Regions from separate parts of the Actinoplanes sp. CA-015351 genome, predicted to be linked through region 2. Evidence: riboswitches for the same ligand, from Rfam matches in the RefSeq annotation. Region 2 holds a riboswitch; the other holds the start of a gene.
What was found. Region 2 has a riboswitch for cobalamin ahead of ACQP2E_RS09735 (ribonucleoside-diphosphate reductase subunit alpha). Riboswitches for the same ligand answer to the same signal wherever they lie in the genome.
Positions count from the first base shown of each region.

Region 1: another riboswitch for cobalamin. It lies ahead of ACQP2E_RS25075 (VWA domain-containing protein); the one in region 2 lies ahead of ACQP2E_RS09735 (ribonucleoside-diphosphate reductase subunit alpha).

Region 1 covers NZ_CP192102.1:5,465,607-5,472,773, reverse strand. Annotated here, with positions in the region: gene ACQP2E_RS25090 (universal stress protein) at 1-469, opposite strand, end outside; gene ACQP2E_RS25085 (citrate synthase) at 643-1,926, shown strand; gene ACQP2E_RS25080 (gluconokinase) at 2,767-4,332, shown strand; cobalamin riboswitch at 4,395-4,532, shown strand; gene ACQP2E_RS25075 (VWA domain-containing protein) at 4,588-6,750, shown strand; gene cobO (cob(I)yrinic acid a,c-diamide adenosyltransferase) at 6,883-7,167, shown strand, end outside.
Region 2 covers NZ_CP192102.1:2,143,091-2,150,257, reverse strand. Annotated here, with positions in the region: gene ACQP2E_RS09755 (cytochrome P450) at 112-1,254, shown strand; gene ACQP2E_RS09750 (diacylglycerol/lipid kinase family protein) at 1,265-2,188, shown strand; gene ACQP2E_RS09745 (CU044_5270 family protein) at 2,232-3,182, opposite strand; gene ACQP2E_RS09740 (RNA polymerase sigma factor) at 3,179-3,817, opposite strand; cobalamin riboswitch at 3,996-4,210, shown strand; gene ACQP2E_RS09735 (ribonucleoside-diphosphate reductase subunit alpha) at 4,331-6,745, shown strand; gene ACQP2E_RS09730 (ribonucleotide-diphosphate reductase subunit beta) at 6,745-7,167, shown strand, end outside.

The DNA of each region.
Region 1 (7,167 bases), 3.3 Mb from region 2:
GCCTCGGCCCGCGGGCCAGGATCACCGGGCACCAGGAATCCGGCACGAGTGTGCGTACCAAAGAGCCCGAACCGAGCCGGGCGAGCCCGTCGCCACCCACCACGACCAGGGCGGCGGTGCGGCTCAGGCCGATCAGGACGCGTGCGGGTGATCCATCCCGCAGTTGTCCCCGCGCATCCACCCCGGGTGTGGAACGCTGGGCGGTAGCGACCGCCTCGTCCAGCACGCGCGAGGCGGCGCCACGAGCCGAGGCGTAATCAGTGCCCGGGCCGGACTCGGTTCTCGGGTCGGGCCAGGATTTCGGATCGGGCCAGGATTTCGGATCGGGCCAGGATTTCGGATCGGGCCAGGTGAAAGCGTGAACGATTTGCAACGTGCACGCGCGGGAGAGGGCCTCCCGTGCGGCCAGCCGGACCGCGGCGCGACTCGCCGCGGTGCCGTCGGTACCCACCACGACGGGATCTCGCATCGGTCCTCCCGTAACAAAGCCGCAATATACCGACCATTGTCTATGGTGCAACGGCCCATACGTACTGGTGACCAATGCCTCAACAGGTGGCTACCTGATGACCCATTCAGGTTGAGGGTTTACGGTGAACGGCAAAATCTTTGGGACATCTGCCGGTGAAGTGAGGGAAATACATGACGGATGTCAAGCTCGACCACCCTGGTGGCCAGCTGTCGATGTCGGTACGCGAAGCCGTCGACGGGCCGGGCGGCATCGACGTCAGTGCTCTTCTTAAAGAGACCGGCTACGTAACGCTCGATCAGGGCTTCGTAAACACCGCTTCAACCACGTCGTCGATCACCTACATCGACGGCGACCAGGGCATCCTGCGGTACCGGGGCTACCCGATCGACCAGTTGGCGGAGAAGAGCACCTTCCTTGAGGTGTCCTACCTGCTGATGAACGGCGAGTTGCCGACCGCTCCGGAGCTGCGGGACTTCGCGGACAAGATCCGCGTGCACACCCTGCTCCAGGAGGAGATGCGCACGTTCTTCTCCGGCTTCCCGCGCGACGCGCACCCGATGGCGGTGCTCTCCTCGGCGGTCACCGCGCTGTCGACCTTCTACCAGGACTCACTCGACCCGCTCGATCCCGAGCAGGTCGATATCTCCGCAATCCGCCTGATGGCGAAACTTCCGACGATTGCGGCGTACGCCTACAAGAAGTCGATCGGGCACCCGCTGCCGTACCCGGACAACTCGCTGGACTACGTCGAGAACTTCCTGCGTCTGACGTTCGGGCTGCCCACGCTGCCGTACGATGTCGACCCGAAGGTCGCCAAGATCCTCGACATGCTGTTCATCCTGCACGCCGACCACGAGCAGAACTGCTCCACGTCGTCGGTGCGCCTCGTCGGCTCCTCCCAGGCGAACCTGTTCGCCTCGGTCTCGGCCGGCATCAACGCCCTCTCCGGCCCGCTGCACGGCGGCGCCAACGCGGCGGTGCTCGAAATGCTCGAGCAGATCCGCAAGGACGGCGGAGACGTCAACGCGTTCGTCACGCGAGTGAAGAACAAGGAAAAAGGCGTCAAGCTGATGGGCTTCGGCCACCGGGTCTACAAGAACTACGACCCGCGCGCCGCCATCGTGAAGAAGGCCGCCCAGGAAGTCCTCTCCACCCTGGAAACGCCCGACCCGCTGCTGGAGATCGCCTTCAAGCTGGAGGAGATCGCGCTCTCCGACGACTACTTCATCTCTCGCAAGCTGTACCCGAACGTCGACTTCTACACCGGCCTCATCTACAAGGCCATGGGTTTCCCGACGAAGATGTTCACGGTCCTCTTCGCGATCGGCCGCCTGCCGGGCTGGATCGCGCAGTACCGCGAGATGATGGTCGACCCGGCCAACAAGATCGGCCGCCCGCGCCAGATCTACACCGGCGCTCCGGTCCGCGACTTCGTCGCTCTGGACAAGCGCTGAGCTTTCCGCTCCACAACGCCCTGCCGGTGGCTCCGGCAGGGCGTTTCCCTTTCTTCTGGGTACGCGTGACCGCAGAGCCCCGTGCCACCCGGACGCGAGCTGGCTGCCCACTCCAGGCCACCCGGCGCCCATCGCGACCGGTGCATGCCTGAGGCCGTCGCCCACAGCACCGGGTCGCTGTCCGCCGACTTCCAAGATCTTGGCAAGCTCCACCGCCGTAAAAGCCCGAACTCGCCAAGATCGCCGGAGCCGGAGCCGGAGCCGGAGCCGGGGCCGGAGCGGCCGGAGCCGGAGCGGCCGGCAGTGCCGAGCCGAGGCGGGGGCCCACGGTGTGCTCGTGTCCGGCCGGGGCGGGGGCCCACGGTGTGCTCGTGTCCGGCCGGGGCAGGGGCCCACGGTGGGTTCTGGTCCACTCGAGGCGGGATCAGGACACACATTGGCGTTGCGTGCGTTTTCATCATCGCTATAGCCGTGCTCAGGCCACACGTTGGCGTTGTGTGCGACCCGATCCTCGCTATCGACCGCCACTGTGCGACCGGGCCTACCCTGCCACTCCTCTTTGTGTGCTCTGATCCCGCCCGCCGCCCGCCGCCCGCCGCCCGCCGCCCGCCGCCCGCCGCCCGCCGCCGCGCCGCCGCGCCCCCGCCGCCGCGCCGCCGCCCCGCCGCGCCCGCCGCCGCCCCGCCGCGCCCGGGATGCGGCCGTCCGGGGTGACCCGGTGGCTGGGACCCGGGCGCCCGCCTTGCGGGATCGGCCGGTGGCGGGCCGGTAGGAAAGGATGTTCGACGGGTATGCCAGAACGCGCCGGGAAACTGCCGGGCGCCGCGAGGGAGGCTACGCATGGACGTCGTGATCGGGATCGACACCGGGACCACCGCCACCAAGGGTGTCGCGACCGGGCCGCGCGGTGAGGTGCGTGCGCTGACCAGCGTGCACTACCCGCTGTCGGTGCCCGGGCCGGGCCGGGCCGAACTTGACCCGGAGCAGCTCACCGCCGCCGCCGTCAAGGCGCTCGTCGACGTCGCCACCGAATGCCGGGACAACGGCGACCGGGTGATCGCTATCGGTCTCAGCGGGTTCCTGCACGCCCTCGTGCCGATGTCCGCCGGCAGTCAGCCGCTCGGGCCGCTGATCACCTGGGCGGACGGGCGCTCGGCCGAGCAGTGTGAGCGCATCGTCGCCGAGGGGCGGGCCAAGACGCTGCAGGCCCGGACCGGTACGCCGGTACACCCGATGTCGCCGCTCACCAAGCTTGCCTGGTGGGCCGAGAACGACGCGGAGACGCTGCGCGGCACACCTCGCTGGGGCGGGGTGAAGGAGCTGATCGTCGCGGCGCTCACCGACGCGCCGTTCCAGGTGGACCTGTCGATCGCGTCCGGCACCGGGTTGTACGACATCCACTCGCGCAAGTGGGACGACGAGGCCCTGGAGATCGCCGGTGTCCGGGCTAACCAGCTCGCCGAGGTGGTGCCGACCACCACGACCCTGCGACTGAGGTCCGACATCGCCTCGGCGGCCGGGCTCGACAAGGACGTGCCACTGGTGATCGGCGCCGCCGACGGGCCGCTCGCCAACCTCGGTGTCGGCGCCACACCGCCCGGGGTCGCAGCGGTGTCGCTGGGTACGAGCGGCGCCTTGCGTACCGTCGTGGATCGGCCGACGACGGACGCCGCAGGGCGTCTGTTCTGTTATGCGCTCACCGAGGACCGGTGGGTGATCGGCGGCGCCGTGAACAACGCCGGTTCGGTGGTCCGGTGGGCGGGGGAGGCGTTCGCCGCCGGATTCGAGCGGCCCGGGTCCGAAGGGGAGGACGCCGACGAGCGCGACGCCGCCCTGCTGGAGGAGGCGGCCGCGGTCGAGGCCGGCAGCGAAGGTCTGTTGTGCCTGCCCTACCTGCTCGGCGAGCGTGCGCCGTGGTGGCGTTCGGGTATGCGCGGCGCGTACCTCGGTCTGCGCCGCGAGCACACCCGCCCGCACCTGGTCCGGGCCGCGGTCGAAGGGGTGTGCCAGCAGCTCGCCCTGGTCCGGGACTCGTTCGAGGCCGAGGGCAGCTCACTCACCGAGATCCGGGCCACCGGTGGCGCCGCCGCCTCGGAACTGTGGATTCAGACGCTCGCGTCGGCAATGGACCTGCCGGTTTCGGTGGCCGATACCCCGGAGGGCACTGCCCTGGGCGCCTGCCTGCTGGCCCGGCACGCCCTCGGTGAGCTGCCCGACCTCGGTGAGGCGGCGGCGCTCGTGCCGATCAGCCGGCACACCCAGCCGCAGCCGGCCGACGCGGCGCTGTACAGCAAGCTGCGCCCGCTCGTCGAGAAGTCCGCACTCGCGGTGCTCGACGTGGTGGCCGAGCTGGACCGGATCGCGCCGGAGCCGCTGCCCGGAACCGAGAAGGCGGTCAAGAGCTGACGTGATCCTCGCCGTAGGCCGCCGGGAAACGACCGCGCTAGAGTGACGCGCGAGCGGAAGCGGAGGAACCCGGTGCGAATCCGGGACGGTCCCGCCACTGTGACCTGGGGAGCGACCCGCAATTCCACGGCTTGAAAAGAGCCTGACGGCTTGAACAGCCGGAAGGAGCGGCGAGCGTTGATCCGGGAGTCAGGAGACTCCGGCCGCTCGTTTCGGCCGTCGCGCGGGCGTGGACACCCGCCGGAAGGGATCTCTGTGACAACTCCGTACCCGTTCTCGGCCGTGGTCGGCCTCGATGACCTGCGCCTGGCGTTGCTTCTCACCGCCGTTTCGCCGGCGGTCGGCGGCGTGCTGGTACGCGGCGAGAAGGGCACCGCGAAGAGCACCGTGGTACGCGCCCTGGCCGCCCTGCTGCCCGGCATCGACACGGTCCGCGGCTGCCGGTTCGCCTGTGACCCGGCAGCCCCCGATCCGGCGTGTCCGGACGGACCCCACGCGGCCGATGAAAAAGCGCAGCACAGACCGGCCACCCTCGTCGAACTCCCGGTCGGCGCCACCGAGGACCGGGTTGTCGGCACCCTCGATCTGCAGCGCGCGCTCAGTGACGGCGTGAAGGCGTACGAACCGGGTCTGCTCGCCGCCGCGCACCGCGGTGTCCTCTATGTGGACGAGGTCAATCTGCTCCCCGACCACCTGGTCGATCTGCTGCTGGACGCGGCCGCGATGGGCCGGGCGCACGTCGAGCGCGACGGCGTGTCGGTCAAGCACGCGGCCCGGTTCCTGCTGGTCGGCACGATGAACCCGGAGGAGGGTGAGCCACGCCCGCAGCTGGTGGACCGGTTCGGCCTGGTGGTGAACGTGGCCGCGCCCCGCGACGCCGTGCAGCGCGCCGAGGTGGTCCGGCGCCGGCTGGCGTACGAGGCCGACCCGGACGGGTTCGCCGTGCGGTTCGCCGGCGACGAGAATGCGTACGCCGGCCGCATCGCCGCCGCCCGCGCCCAGCTGCCGGCCGTGGTGCTGCCCGACGAGGAGCTGGACCGGATCGCACGGGTCTGCCTCGCGTACGGCGTCGACGGGATGCGCGCGGACATCGTCGTGGCTCGCTGCGCGGTGGCCCTGGCCGCCTGGCACGGCCGCGACCGGGTCACCGCCGAGGACGTCGCGGACGCGGCCCGGCTCGCGCTGCCGCATCGCCGCCGCACCGATCCGCTCGACCCGCCCGGCACCGACGAGGAGAAACTCGACGACGCCCTCGCCGAGGCGGAACGCCAGGCGGCGGAGGACGAAGCGGAACGCCAGGCGGCGGAGGAAAAGGCGGAACGCCAGGCGGCGGAGGAGAAGGACAACCCGGAGGATCCCGAGGGTGACGGACCGCCTGACGGCGGCGGAGGCGGTGCGCCACAAGGTCCGCGCGACGGCGGCGGCCCGCAGGGCGCAGGCTCCGATCACGAGGGTACGCGTAACAGCACGCCCCCCGAGCAGCCCGAACAGAACGGTGCCGAACAGAACAGGGCCGGACAGAACGGGGCCGAACAGGACGGGGCCGGCCGGCAGGAGAAGGCCGGAGCTGTCGCGGGCGCCGGGCCGGCGTACCGGACGCGGACGCTGAAGATCGCCGGCCGTGGTGAGGGCGGGCACGCCGGGCGGCGGTCACCCGCGTACGCACGGCGCGGCCGGGTCGTCGGCAGCCGTACCCCGGCCGGGAAGTTGGCGGGCGCGCCGCACCTGCCGGCGACGCTGCGAGCGGCGCTGGACCGGACGGCTTTGGGCCGATCAGCTTCACACGGGCCGGTGGATACGGCGGACGGCGTGATCCGGGTTCTGCCGCGGGACGTGCGGGAGTCGGTGCACGTGGGGCGGGAGGCCAATCTGGTGCTCTTCGTCGTGGACGCCTCCGGGTCGATGGCGGCTCGCAAGCGGATGACTCTCGTGAAGACGGCGGTGCTGTCGTTGCTGCGGGACGCGTACCAGCGGCGGGACCGGATCGGGATGATCACGTTCCGGGGCGCGGACGCCGATCTGGTGCTGCCGCCGACGTCCAGCCACGAGGTCGGGGTGATGCGGCTGGCGGCGTTGCGGACCGGTGGGCGTACGCCGATCGCGGCCGGCCTGCGCACCGCGGCCCGGACCATCGCCACCGAACGCCGCAGGGATCCGCGCCGCAGGCCGCTGCTGGTGCTGGTCACCGACGGGCGGGCCACCAGCGGCCCGGACCCGTTGCGGATGGTGCCGGCTCTGCACGGGGTTTCGGCAGTGGTGGTCGACTGCGAGTCCGGCCCGATCCGGCTGGGCCTGGCCGGCCGGCTGGCGGGCGCGCTGAAGGCCGAGCTGATGCCGCTCGAACAGCTGCAGGCCTCGGTTCTGCAGGGGTCCGCACCGGTCGGTCCGGTGGACCGTGCTCATCGGCGGGCTGCCTGACGGATTGAAGCCCGGCCATCGGCGGTGGGTGAGCGAGGTGAGCCGGACCGCGCCCGTCAGGGGCGGGTTCTCGGAGAGCCACGGTAATTCGGCGGGACGGGTTTCGGCCCGTACAGAAAAAAGGGTTCTTAAATGCCACAAGGGAAAGTTGCCGTCACGCCGGACGATGGGCTGACCACGCGCCAGAGGCGGCGGCAGGCGGTGTTCGCGGTGCACACCGGGGCGGGCAAAGGGAAATCGACGGCCGCCTTTGGGATGGCGCTTCGCGCGTGGAGTGCGGGGTGGCCGATCGGGGTGTTTCAGTTCGTGAAGTCGCAGAAGTGGAAAGTGGGGGAGGAGACCGCCCTCAAAGCGCTCGACGGCATCAACGACACTCCGGTCACCTGGCACAAGATGGGTGAGGGCTGGTCGTGGATC
Region 2 (7,167 bases):
GAGCGATATCCCGCGACCACCACTTATCCACTCCCCGACAGACACGGCACGCATGGCAACCCGCCACCGGAAGAGCCGCCTTCTGAAACGCGGGCCCGTTACGTTGCCCCGGTGGAGATCGACTTTGCGGCGGGCGGGTTTCTCGCTGACCCGTACCCAAGCCTCGCCCTGCTGCGGGAGCGCGCCCCGCTCGCCTGGCACGCGCCCACCTCGCGCTGGCTGGCGGCGAGCCACCGGACCGTCAACGCGGTGCTGCGCGACCGTGACCTGGGCCGGTTCTGGACCGACCGCGAGCCGGCCGACATTCTCGAACCGTTCAATCTGCTGCATCGCAACCAGATGATGGAGAACGAGCCGCCGGTGCACACGCGGCTGCGCTCGCTGACCGCCAAGGCGTTCAATCGCGGTCACGTCGAGCGGCTGCGGCCACGGATCAAGGAGGCGGCGGAGAACCTGCTGACCGCCGCGGGACCGGAGTTCGACCTGGTCAACGATCTGGCTGAGCCGCTCGCGGTAACCGTCATCGCGAAGCTGCTCGGCATCCCGGAATCGGACAGGCACCGGCTGCGGCCGTGGTCCGCCGCGATCGTGCGGATGTATGAGGTCAACCGCACTCCCGAGGTCGAGGCCGCGGCGATCACGGCCTGCGAGGAGTTCGCCGACTACCTCCGAAGACTCCACCGGACCGACCTGCTCAGCCACCTCAGCAGCGCCGGGCTGACCGAGGACGAGGTGGTCGCGTCCGCGGTTCTGTTGCTCAACGCCGGCCACGAGGCCTCGGTCAGCGGCCTCGGCAACGGCGTGGTCGCGCTGCTGCGCCATCCCGATCAACTGGTCCGGCTGCGTGCGAACGTCGCGCTGGTGCCCAGCGCGATCGAGGAGATGCTTCGGTACGACTCCCCGTTGCACCTCTTCGTGCGTACCGCCGCCCGGGATGTGGTGATCGACGGCATCACGATCGGTGAGGGTGCCCAGGTGGCGGCGTTGATCGGGGCGGCGAACCGGGATCCTGAGGTGTTCACCGACCCGGACGGATTCGACGTGGGCCGGGACCCGAACCCGCACCTGAGCTTCGGGGCGGGCCTGCATTTCTGCCTCGGCGCGCCGCTGGCCCGCATCGAGTTGTCGGCCGCCCTGACCGCGCTGCTGCGGCACGCCCCGAACCTGCGGCTGGCCGCCGAGCCGGTACGCCACCCGACATTCGTACTCCGGGGCTACGCAGCGATTCAGCTCACCACCAGCAGCGGACGATAGGGTCTTGCCCGTGCGGACGAAGCAGCAGCTGACCGAGGACATCCATCGTGAGCGGCGGGCAGTGCTGGTGGTGAACGCCAAGTCCCGGCGGGGCAGGCAGTTCTACCAGGACGCACACGCCCGGCTGCTCAACGCCGGCTTCAAGCTGCTCGGCGCGTACGCCGTCGAACGCGACCTGGAGCAGAGTCTCCAGCAGGCGATCGACCTGGGGCCGGACCTGCTCGTGGCGGGCGGCGGCGACGGCACGATCAGCACGGCCGGCCGGATGCTGGCGCACCGCGACATGGCACTGGGCCTGCTGCCGCTCGGGACGACGAACAACTTCGCGCGTACCGTCGGCATCCCGCCCGACCTGGACACCGCTGTCACCACGATGACCGAGGGCCTGGTGATCGATGTGGACCTGGGGATCGCCGGGGACATGCCGTTCACCAACCACGTGGGCATCGGGCTGTCCGCCGAGGTGATGACGAAGGTGCCGAGCAGGCTCAAGAAGCGGCTGGGCCGGCTCGCGTACCCGATCACCGCGCTGGGTCTGATGACCCGGCACCGTCCGCTGCGCGCCACGGTACGCGCGGACGGCCGGGAGATCGTCTTCACCACCCATCAGGTATACGTGGCGAACGGCGGTTTCCACGCCGGCCGGCCGATCACCGCGGACGCGCACGCTGACGATCGGCTTCTGGTCGCGTACCCGGTCGGTGGGGCGACCCGCAGGGAGCTGTTGCGCGAGACGGCGCGCAACGCGCTGACCGGCCATCGCCGCACGCTGCACGAGCGCCCGTTCCTCGCGGTGAACGAGCTGTGGCTGGAGACCGACCGGCCCGCGGCGGTCGAGGTCGACGGCGAGCCGTGCGGGCAGACGCCGCTGCGGATCGCCCTCGACGCGAACGCGCTGCGCATCATGGCGCCACCCGGCACGCCGGATCTTTAGCGGGCCCTTCCGGCTGATCGTGGCACCGGGCGACGGCGCCCGCTCAGGGCCGCTCGCCGAGTTCGCCGACCACGGCGCGACCGGTGACGGCGGTAGTCGCGGTGAGCATGCCGGCTCGGCCGGCGTCGGTGTCCTCGACCAGGTAGCTCCGCTCCCCGAGGTATTCGAGCGTCGCCCTGTCGAAGATCCATTCGGTACGCTCGCCGCTCTCGACGAAGGCGACGGCGATGCCGGACCGGCCGGTGGCGTCGACCGAATCCGGCACCAGCACCACCCCGGGGATCTTCGCGGCGGCCCGGTAGAGCGCGGCGTTGAGTTCCGGATCCAGGACCGACTCGGCGAGGGTGTCCCCGATGAACGTGAACGCCCTCCCGGCACGTGAGTTGCCCTGCCCGGCGGTGTCCTTGTAGATCTTCTCGAGCAGCACGTCCGGGTCGGTCGGAAGGTCAGCGGCTCGCGCGTTGCTGATCGCGTCTTCGAGCCGGATCCGTTTGCCGCGCTCCACGACCAAACCGTCGCCGTCGTCCGAAACTGGCAACCAGATCTCCCGATCATGAACCTTGGCCAGCCTCGGCGCCTCGCCGTCGCCTGCGCTGGTCCAGGCGACGCGGCTCTTGATGTACACGTACTGGCCTGCGGCGACCCCGATGTCCGGCGTGGCAGCGGCCATCAGCGCGACCCGGTCCAGGAACGCGGCGGCACCCGCCTCGCCCCGCACCACCTGGATCACCGGAGCGGTCTCGAAGCCCTCGCCCATCAACGACGAGCGCAGGGCAAAGCCACCGGCGATCGCGACGGCCAGTACACCCGCCGCGATCGGCACCGCGGCAAACACCCAGCGGCGGCGGGGAGCCGGTGCCACCGGGCCGATCTCAGCGAGAAGGTGCGCTCTGAGCTCGTGGTGACGCCCGGCGGTCATCCGCGGGTCACCGGCCGGCGGCAGCAGACGGGCCAGCTCGGTCAGGTCATCGTGGTGGGGTGACGTGTCGTTCATCGGTAATCCTCCTGTACGGACCGGACCGATGCGGCGCGGTCACCCCATACCTGTCCCGGGCCGGCGGCCGGTTCCTCCTGGTTTTTCGGGCGCGCCATCTCCGCCTCGGCCAGAGCGCGCAGCCGGGTCCGGGCCCGTGACAGCCGTGACCGCACCGTGCCCACCGGAATGCCGAGCGCCTCCGCCGCCGCCGCGTAGTCGAGCTGCGACCACACACAGAGCAGGAAGACCTCCCGCTCCCGGCGCCGCAGGCCACGCAGCGCGGCGGCAGCTGCGGCCAGCTGGTCACCGTCGTGCAGCCGGCCGACCACCTCGTCGGCGAAGTCCGGAACGCTGGCGGCGACCGGGACCCGCAGCATCGCCGCCTGGTGCCGCCTGGCGGCCCGGCGCCGGTTGCGCAGGACATTGGTGGCGATGCCGAGCAGCCACGGCAGCACGCTGCCGCCCTCCGGCCGCAACGTGTCCCGGACCCGCCAGGCCTCCAGGAAGGTCAGCGACACCACGTCCTCGGCGCCCGCGTGCCCGCCGTCCACCCGGGCGGCATGGCGGTAGACGGCTCTCGCGTGTTCGTCGAACATCCGCCCGAAGGCGGCGGTGTCACCGGCCCGGATCCGGGCACGCAGTTGTTGAGTCACACCCTGTTCCTGTCCGCTCGGCGCCGCGGGTTCCCGCCGGAATGTCAGCCTCTGAAGAATCGGGTGCCGTGCGGTTGACGCCACTCGGCGCGCCGGATCTTCAGCGGGACCATAAGCAAGATCACCCGACACGCCGATCACATCATCTGGGGTTGCGTGTTTCTGACGCCCTCCATATATGGTGTCTCACGCAGCTGGTTCGGGCGGCCGTCAGGACGCGCCCGAGGCAAGAGGGAATCCGGTGCGACACCGGAACTGCCCCGCAGCGGTGAGTGGGAACGACCGCCGTCAACGAAGCACTGGATCCACCAGGGTCTGGGAAGCGACGGCCAGTAGGAGGCTGGAAAAGCCGCGCCCACGAGTCCGAAGACCTGCCAGCGCGCCGCACGCCACCGGTGTGCGGCGGTCGAAGGCCGCGTGGGACGGCCGACGCCAGAAGCCGGCCGCTGCTGCGCGCCCGGCGGCGTCCTCCTGCGCATCCGACGACCTGTCGAGAGGGCGCGAGGAGAGGGCATGACGCTCACACCGGAAAAAGCAGTGCCGGACAGGATCGCTGTTCCGGAGCAGCGACGGCACGCCATGCAGGTGCGCAAGCGCAACGGCGAGACCGAGCCGGTCGACGTCAACAAGATCGTCACCGCTGTCGAGCGCTGGGTCGCCGACCTGGACGAGGTGGACCCGCTGCGGGTCGCCACCAAGACCATCAGCGGCCTCTACGACGGCGCGACCACCGCTGAGCTGGACAAGCTGTCGATCCAGACGGCTGCCGAGCTGATCAGCGAGGAGCCGCAGTACTCGCGCCTGGCCGCCCGGCTGCTCGCCACCTTCGTCGAGAAGGAGGTCAGCGAGGAGGGCGTCACGACGTTCAGCGAGTCGATCAAGCTCGGTCACGACGAGGGCTTGATCAGCGACGACACAGCCGGATTTGTCGCGAAAAATGCTGCACAACTCGACAGTGCCGTCAACGACGACGCCAACCTGAAGTTCGAGTACTTCGGACTGCGCACCGTCGCCGACCGATATCTCCTCCGGCACCCCACCAAGCGGACGATCATCGAAACTCCGCAGCACTGGCTGCTGCGCGTCGCCTGCGGCCTGTCGCAGAACGTCGACGAGACGATCGGCTTCTACCGCCTGATGTCGTCGCTGGCCTATCTTCCCAGCTCACCAACGCTGTTCAACTCCGGCACACGGCACACCCAGATGTCGTCGTGCTTCCTTGTCGACTCCCCCAAGGACGAGCTCGACTCGATCTACGAGCGGTACCACCAGGTCGCGAAGCTGTCGAAGTTCTCCGGCGGCATCGGCATCTCCTGGTCACGGGTACGCGGCCGGGGCGCGCTGATCCGCGGCACCAACGGCAGGTCGAACGGCATCGTCCCGTTCCTGAAGACCCTCGACGCGGGTGTGGCGGCGGTCAACCAGGGCGGCCGGCGCAAGGGCGCCGCCTGCGTGTACCTGGAGCCGTGGCACCCGGACATCGAGGAGTTCCTGGAGCTGCGGGACAACACCGGCGAGGAGTCGCGCCGCACCCACAACCTGAACCTGGCGAACTGGATCCCGGACGAGTTCATGCGCCGGGTCGAGGCCGACCAGGACTGGTCGCTCATCGACCCGTCGGATGCCCCTGAGCTGCCCGACCTCTTCGGGGCCGAGTTCGACGCGGCTTATAAAGCAGCAGAGAAAAAAGCTGTCAAAACCGTCAAGGCCCGCGATCTGTACGGCCGGATGATGCGTACCCTCGCGCAGACCGGCAACGGATGGATGACGTTCAAGGACCCGTCCAACCGGCTCAGCAACCAGACCGGCGCGCCCGGCAACACGATCCACCTGTCGAACCTGTGCACCGAGATCCTCGAAGTCAACTCGGACGACGAGACCGCGGTCTGCAATCTGGGTTCGATCAACCTCGGCGGGCACGTCACCGCGGACGGTGTGGACTGGGAGAAGCTGCGGGCCACGGTGCGGACCGCTGTCACGTTCCTGGACCGGGTCATCGACATCAACTTCTACCCGTCCGACCAGGCCGCGAAGTCGAACCCGCGCTGGCGGCCGGTCGGCCTCGGCCTGATGGGGCTGCAGGACGCGTTTTTCATGCTGCGCCTGCCGTTCGACTCCGCCGAGGCTCGCGAACTGTCCACCCGGGTCCAGGAGGAGATCTTCCTGACCGCCCTGGAGTCCTCGGCTGTTCTCGCTGAGCGGTTCGGGCCCCATCCGGCGTACCCGGAAACCCGTGCCGCAAAGGGTGACCTGCACCCTTACCTCTGGGGTGTCACGCCGTCGCAGACGGCGCGCTGGGACGCTCTTCGCTCGAAGATCGCGACCAGCGGTCTGCGTAACTCACTGCTCGTCGCGATCGCGCCTACGGCGACGATCGCGTCCATCGCCGGCTGCTACGAATGCATCGAGCCGCAGGTCAGCAACCTCTTCAAGCGCGAGACCATGTCGGGCGAGTTCCTTCAGATCAACACCTATCTGGTACGGGAATTGAAGGCCCGAGGACTGTGGACGGCCCCGATCCGGGAGGCGATCAAGCGGGCTGAAGGATCGGTGCAGGGCATCAACGAGCTGCCGGCCGAGGTCCGTGAGCTGTTCCGCACCGCGTGGGAGCTGCCGCAGAAGGCTTTGATCGAGCTGGCCGCCGCCCGCGCGCCCTACATCGACCAGTCGCAGTCGCTGAACCTGTTCATGGCCGCGCCGACCATCAACAAGGTCTCCTCGATGTACCTGTACGCGTGGAAGGCCGGCCTCAAGACCAGTTACTACCTGCGGTCGCGCCCCGCGACCCGCATCCAGCAGGCGACCGTCGCAGTGAGCGCCCCGGCAGTGGCACCGGTGCAGGTCGCACCGGTGTCGCTGATCCCGGCGCTGACCGAGGCCGAGATCTGCTCCCTGGAAAACCCCGAATCGTGTGAGGCCTGCCAGTAATGCTGCTCGACCCTGGAATGGACCTGACCCTGCGGCCGATGAAGTACCCGCACTTCTTCGACCGTTTCAAGGACGCCATCAAGAACACCTGGACCGTCGAGGAGGTCGACCTGCACGGCGACCTCGCCGACCTGGCCAAGCTCTCGCCCGCCGAGCAGCACCTGGTGTCGCGGCTTGTCGCGTTCTTCGCCACCGGTGACACCATCGTGGCGAACAACCTGGTGCTCAATCTGTACCAGCACGTCAACTCCCCGGAAGGCCGCCTGTACCTGTCGCGGCAGCTGTTCGAGGAGGCCGTGCACGTCCAGTTCTATCTGAACCTGCTGGACACGTACGTCCCGGATCTCGACGAACGGGCAGCCGCCTTCGCCGCCGTGGACAACATCCCCTCGATCGCCCGCAAGGCCGAGTTCTGCTTCAAG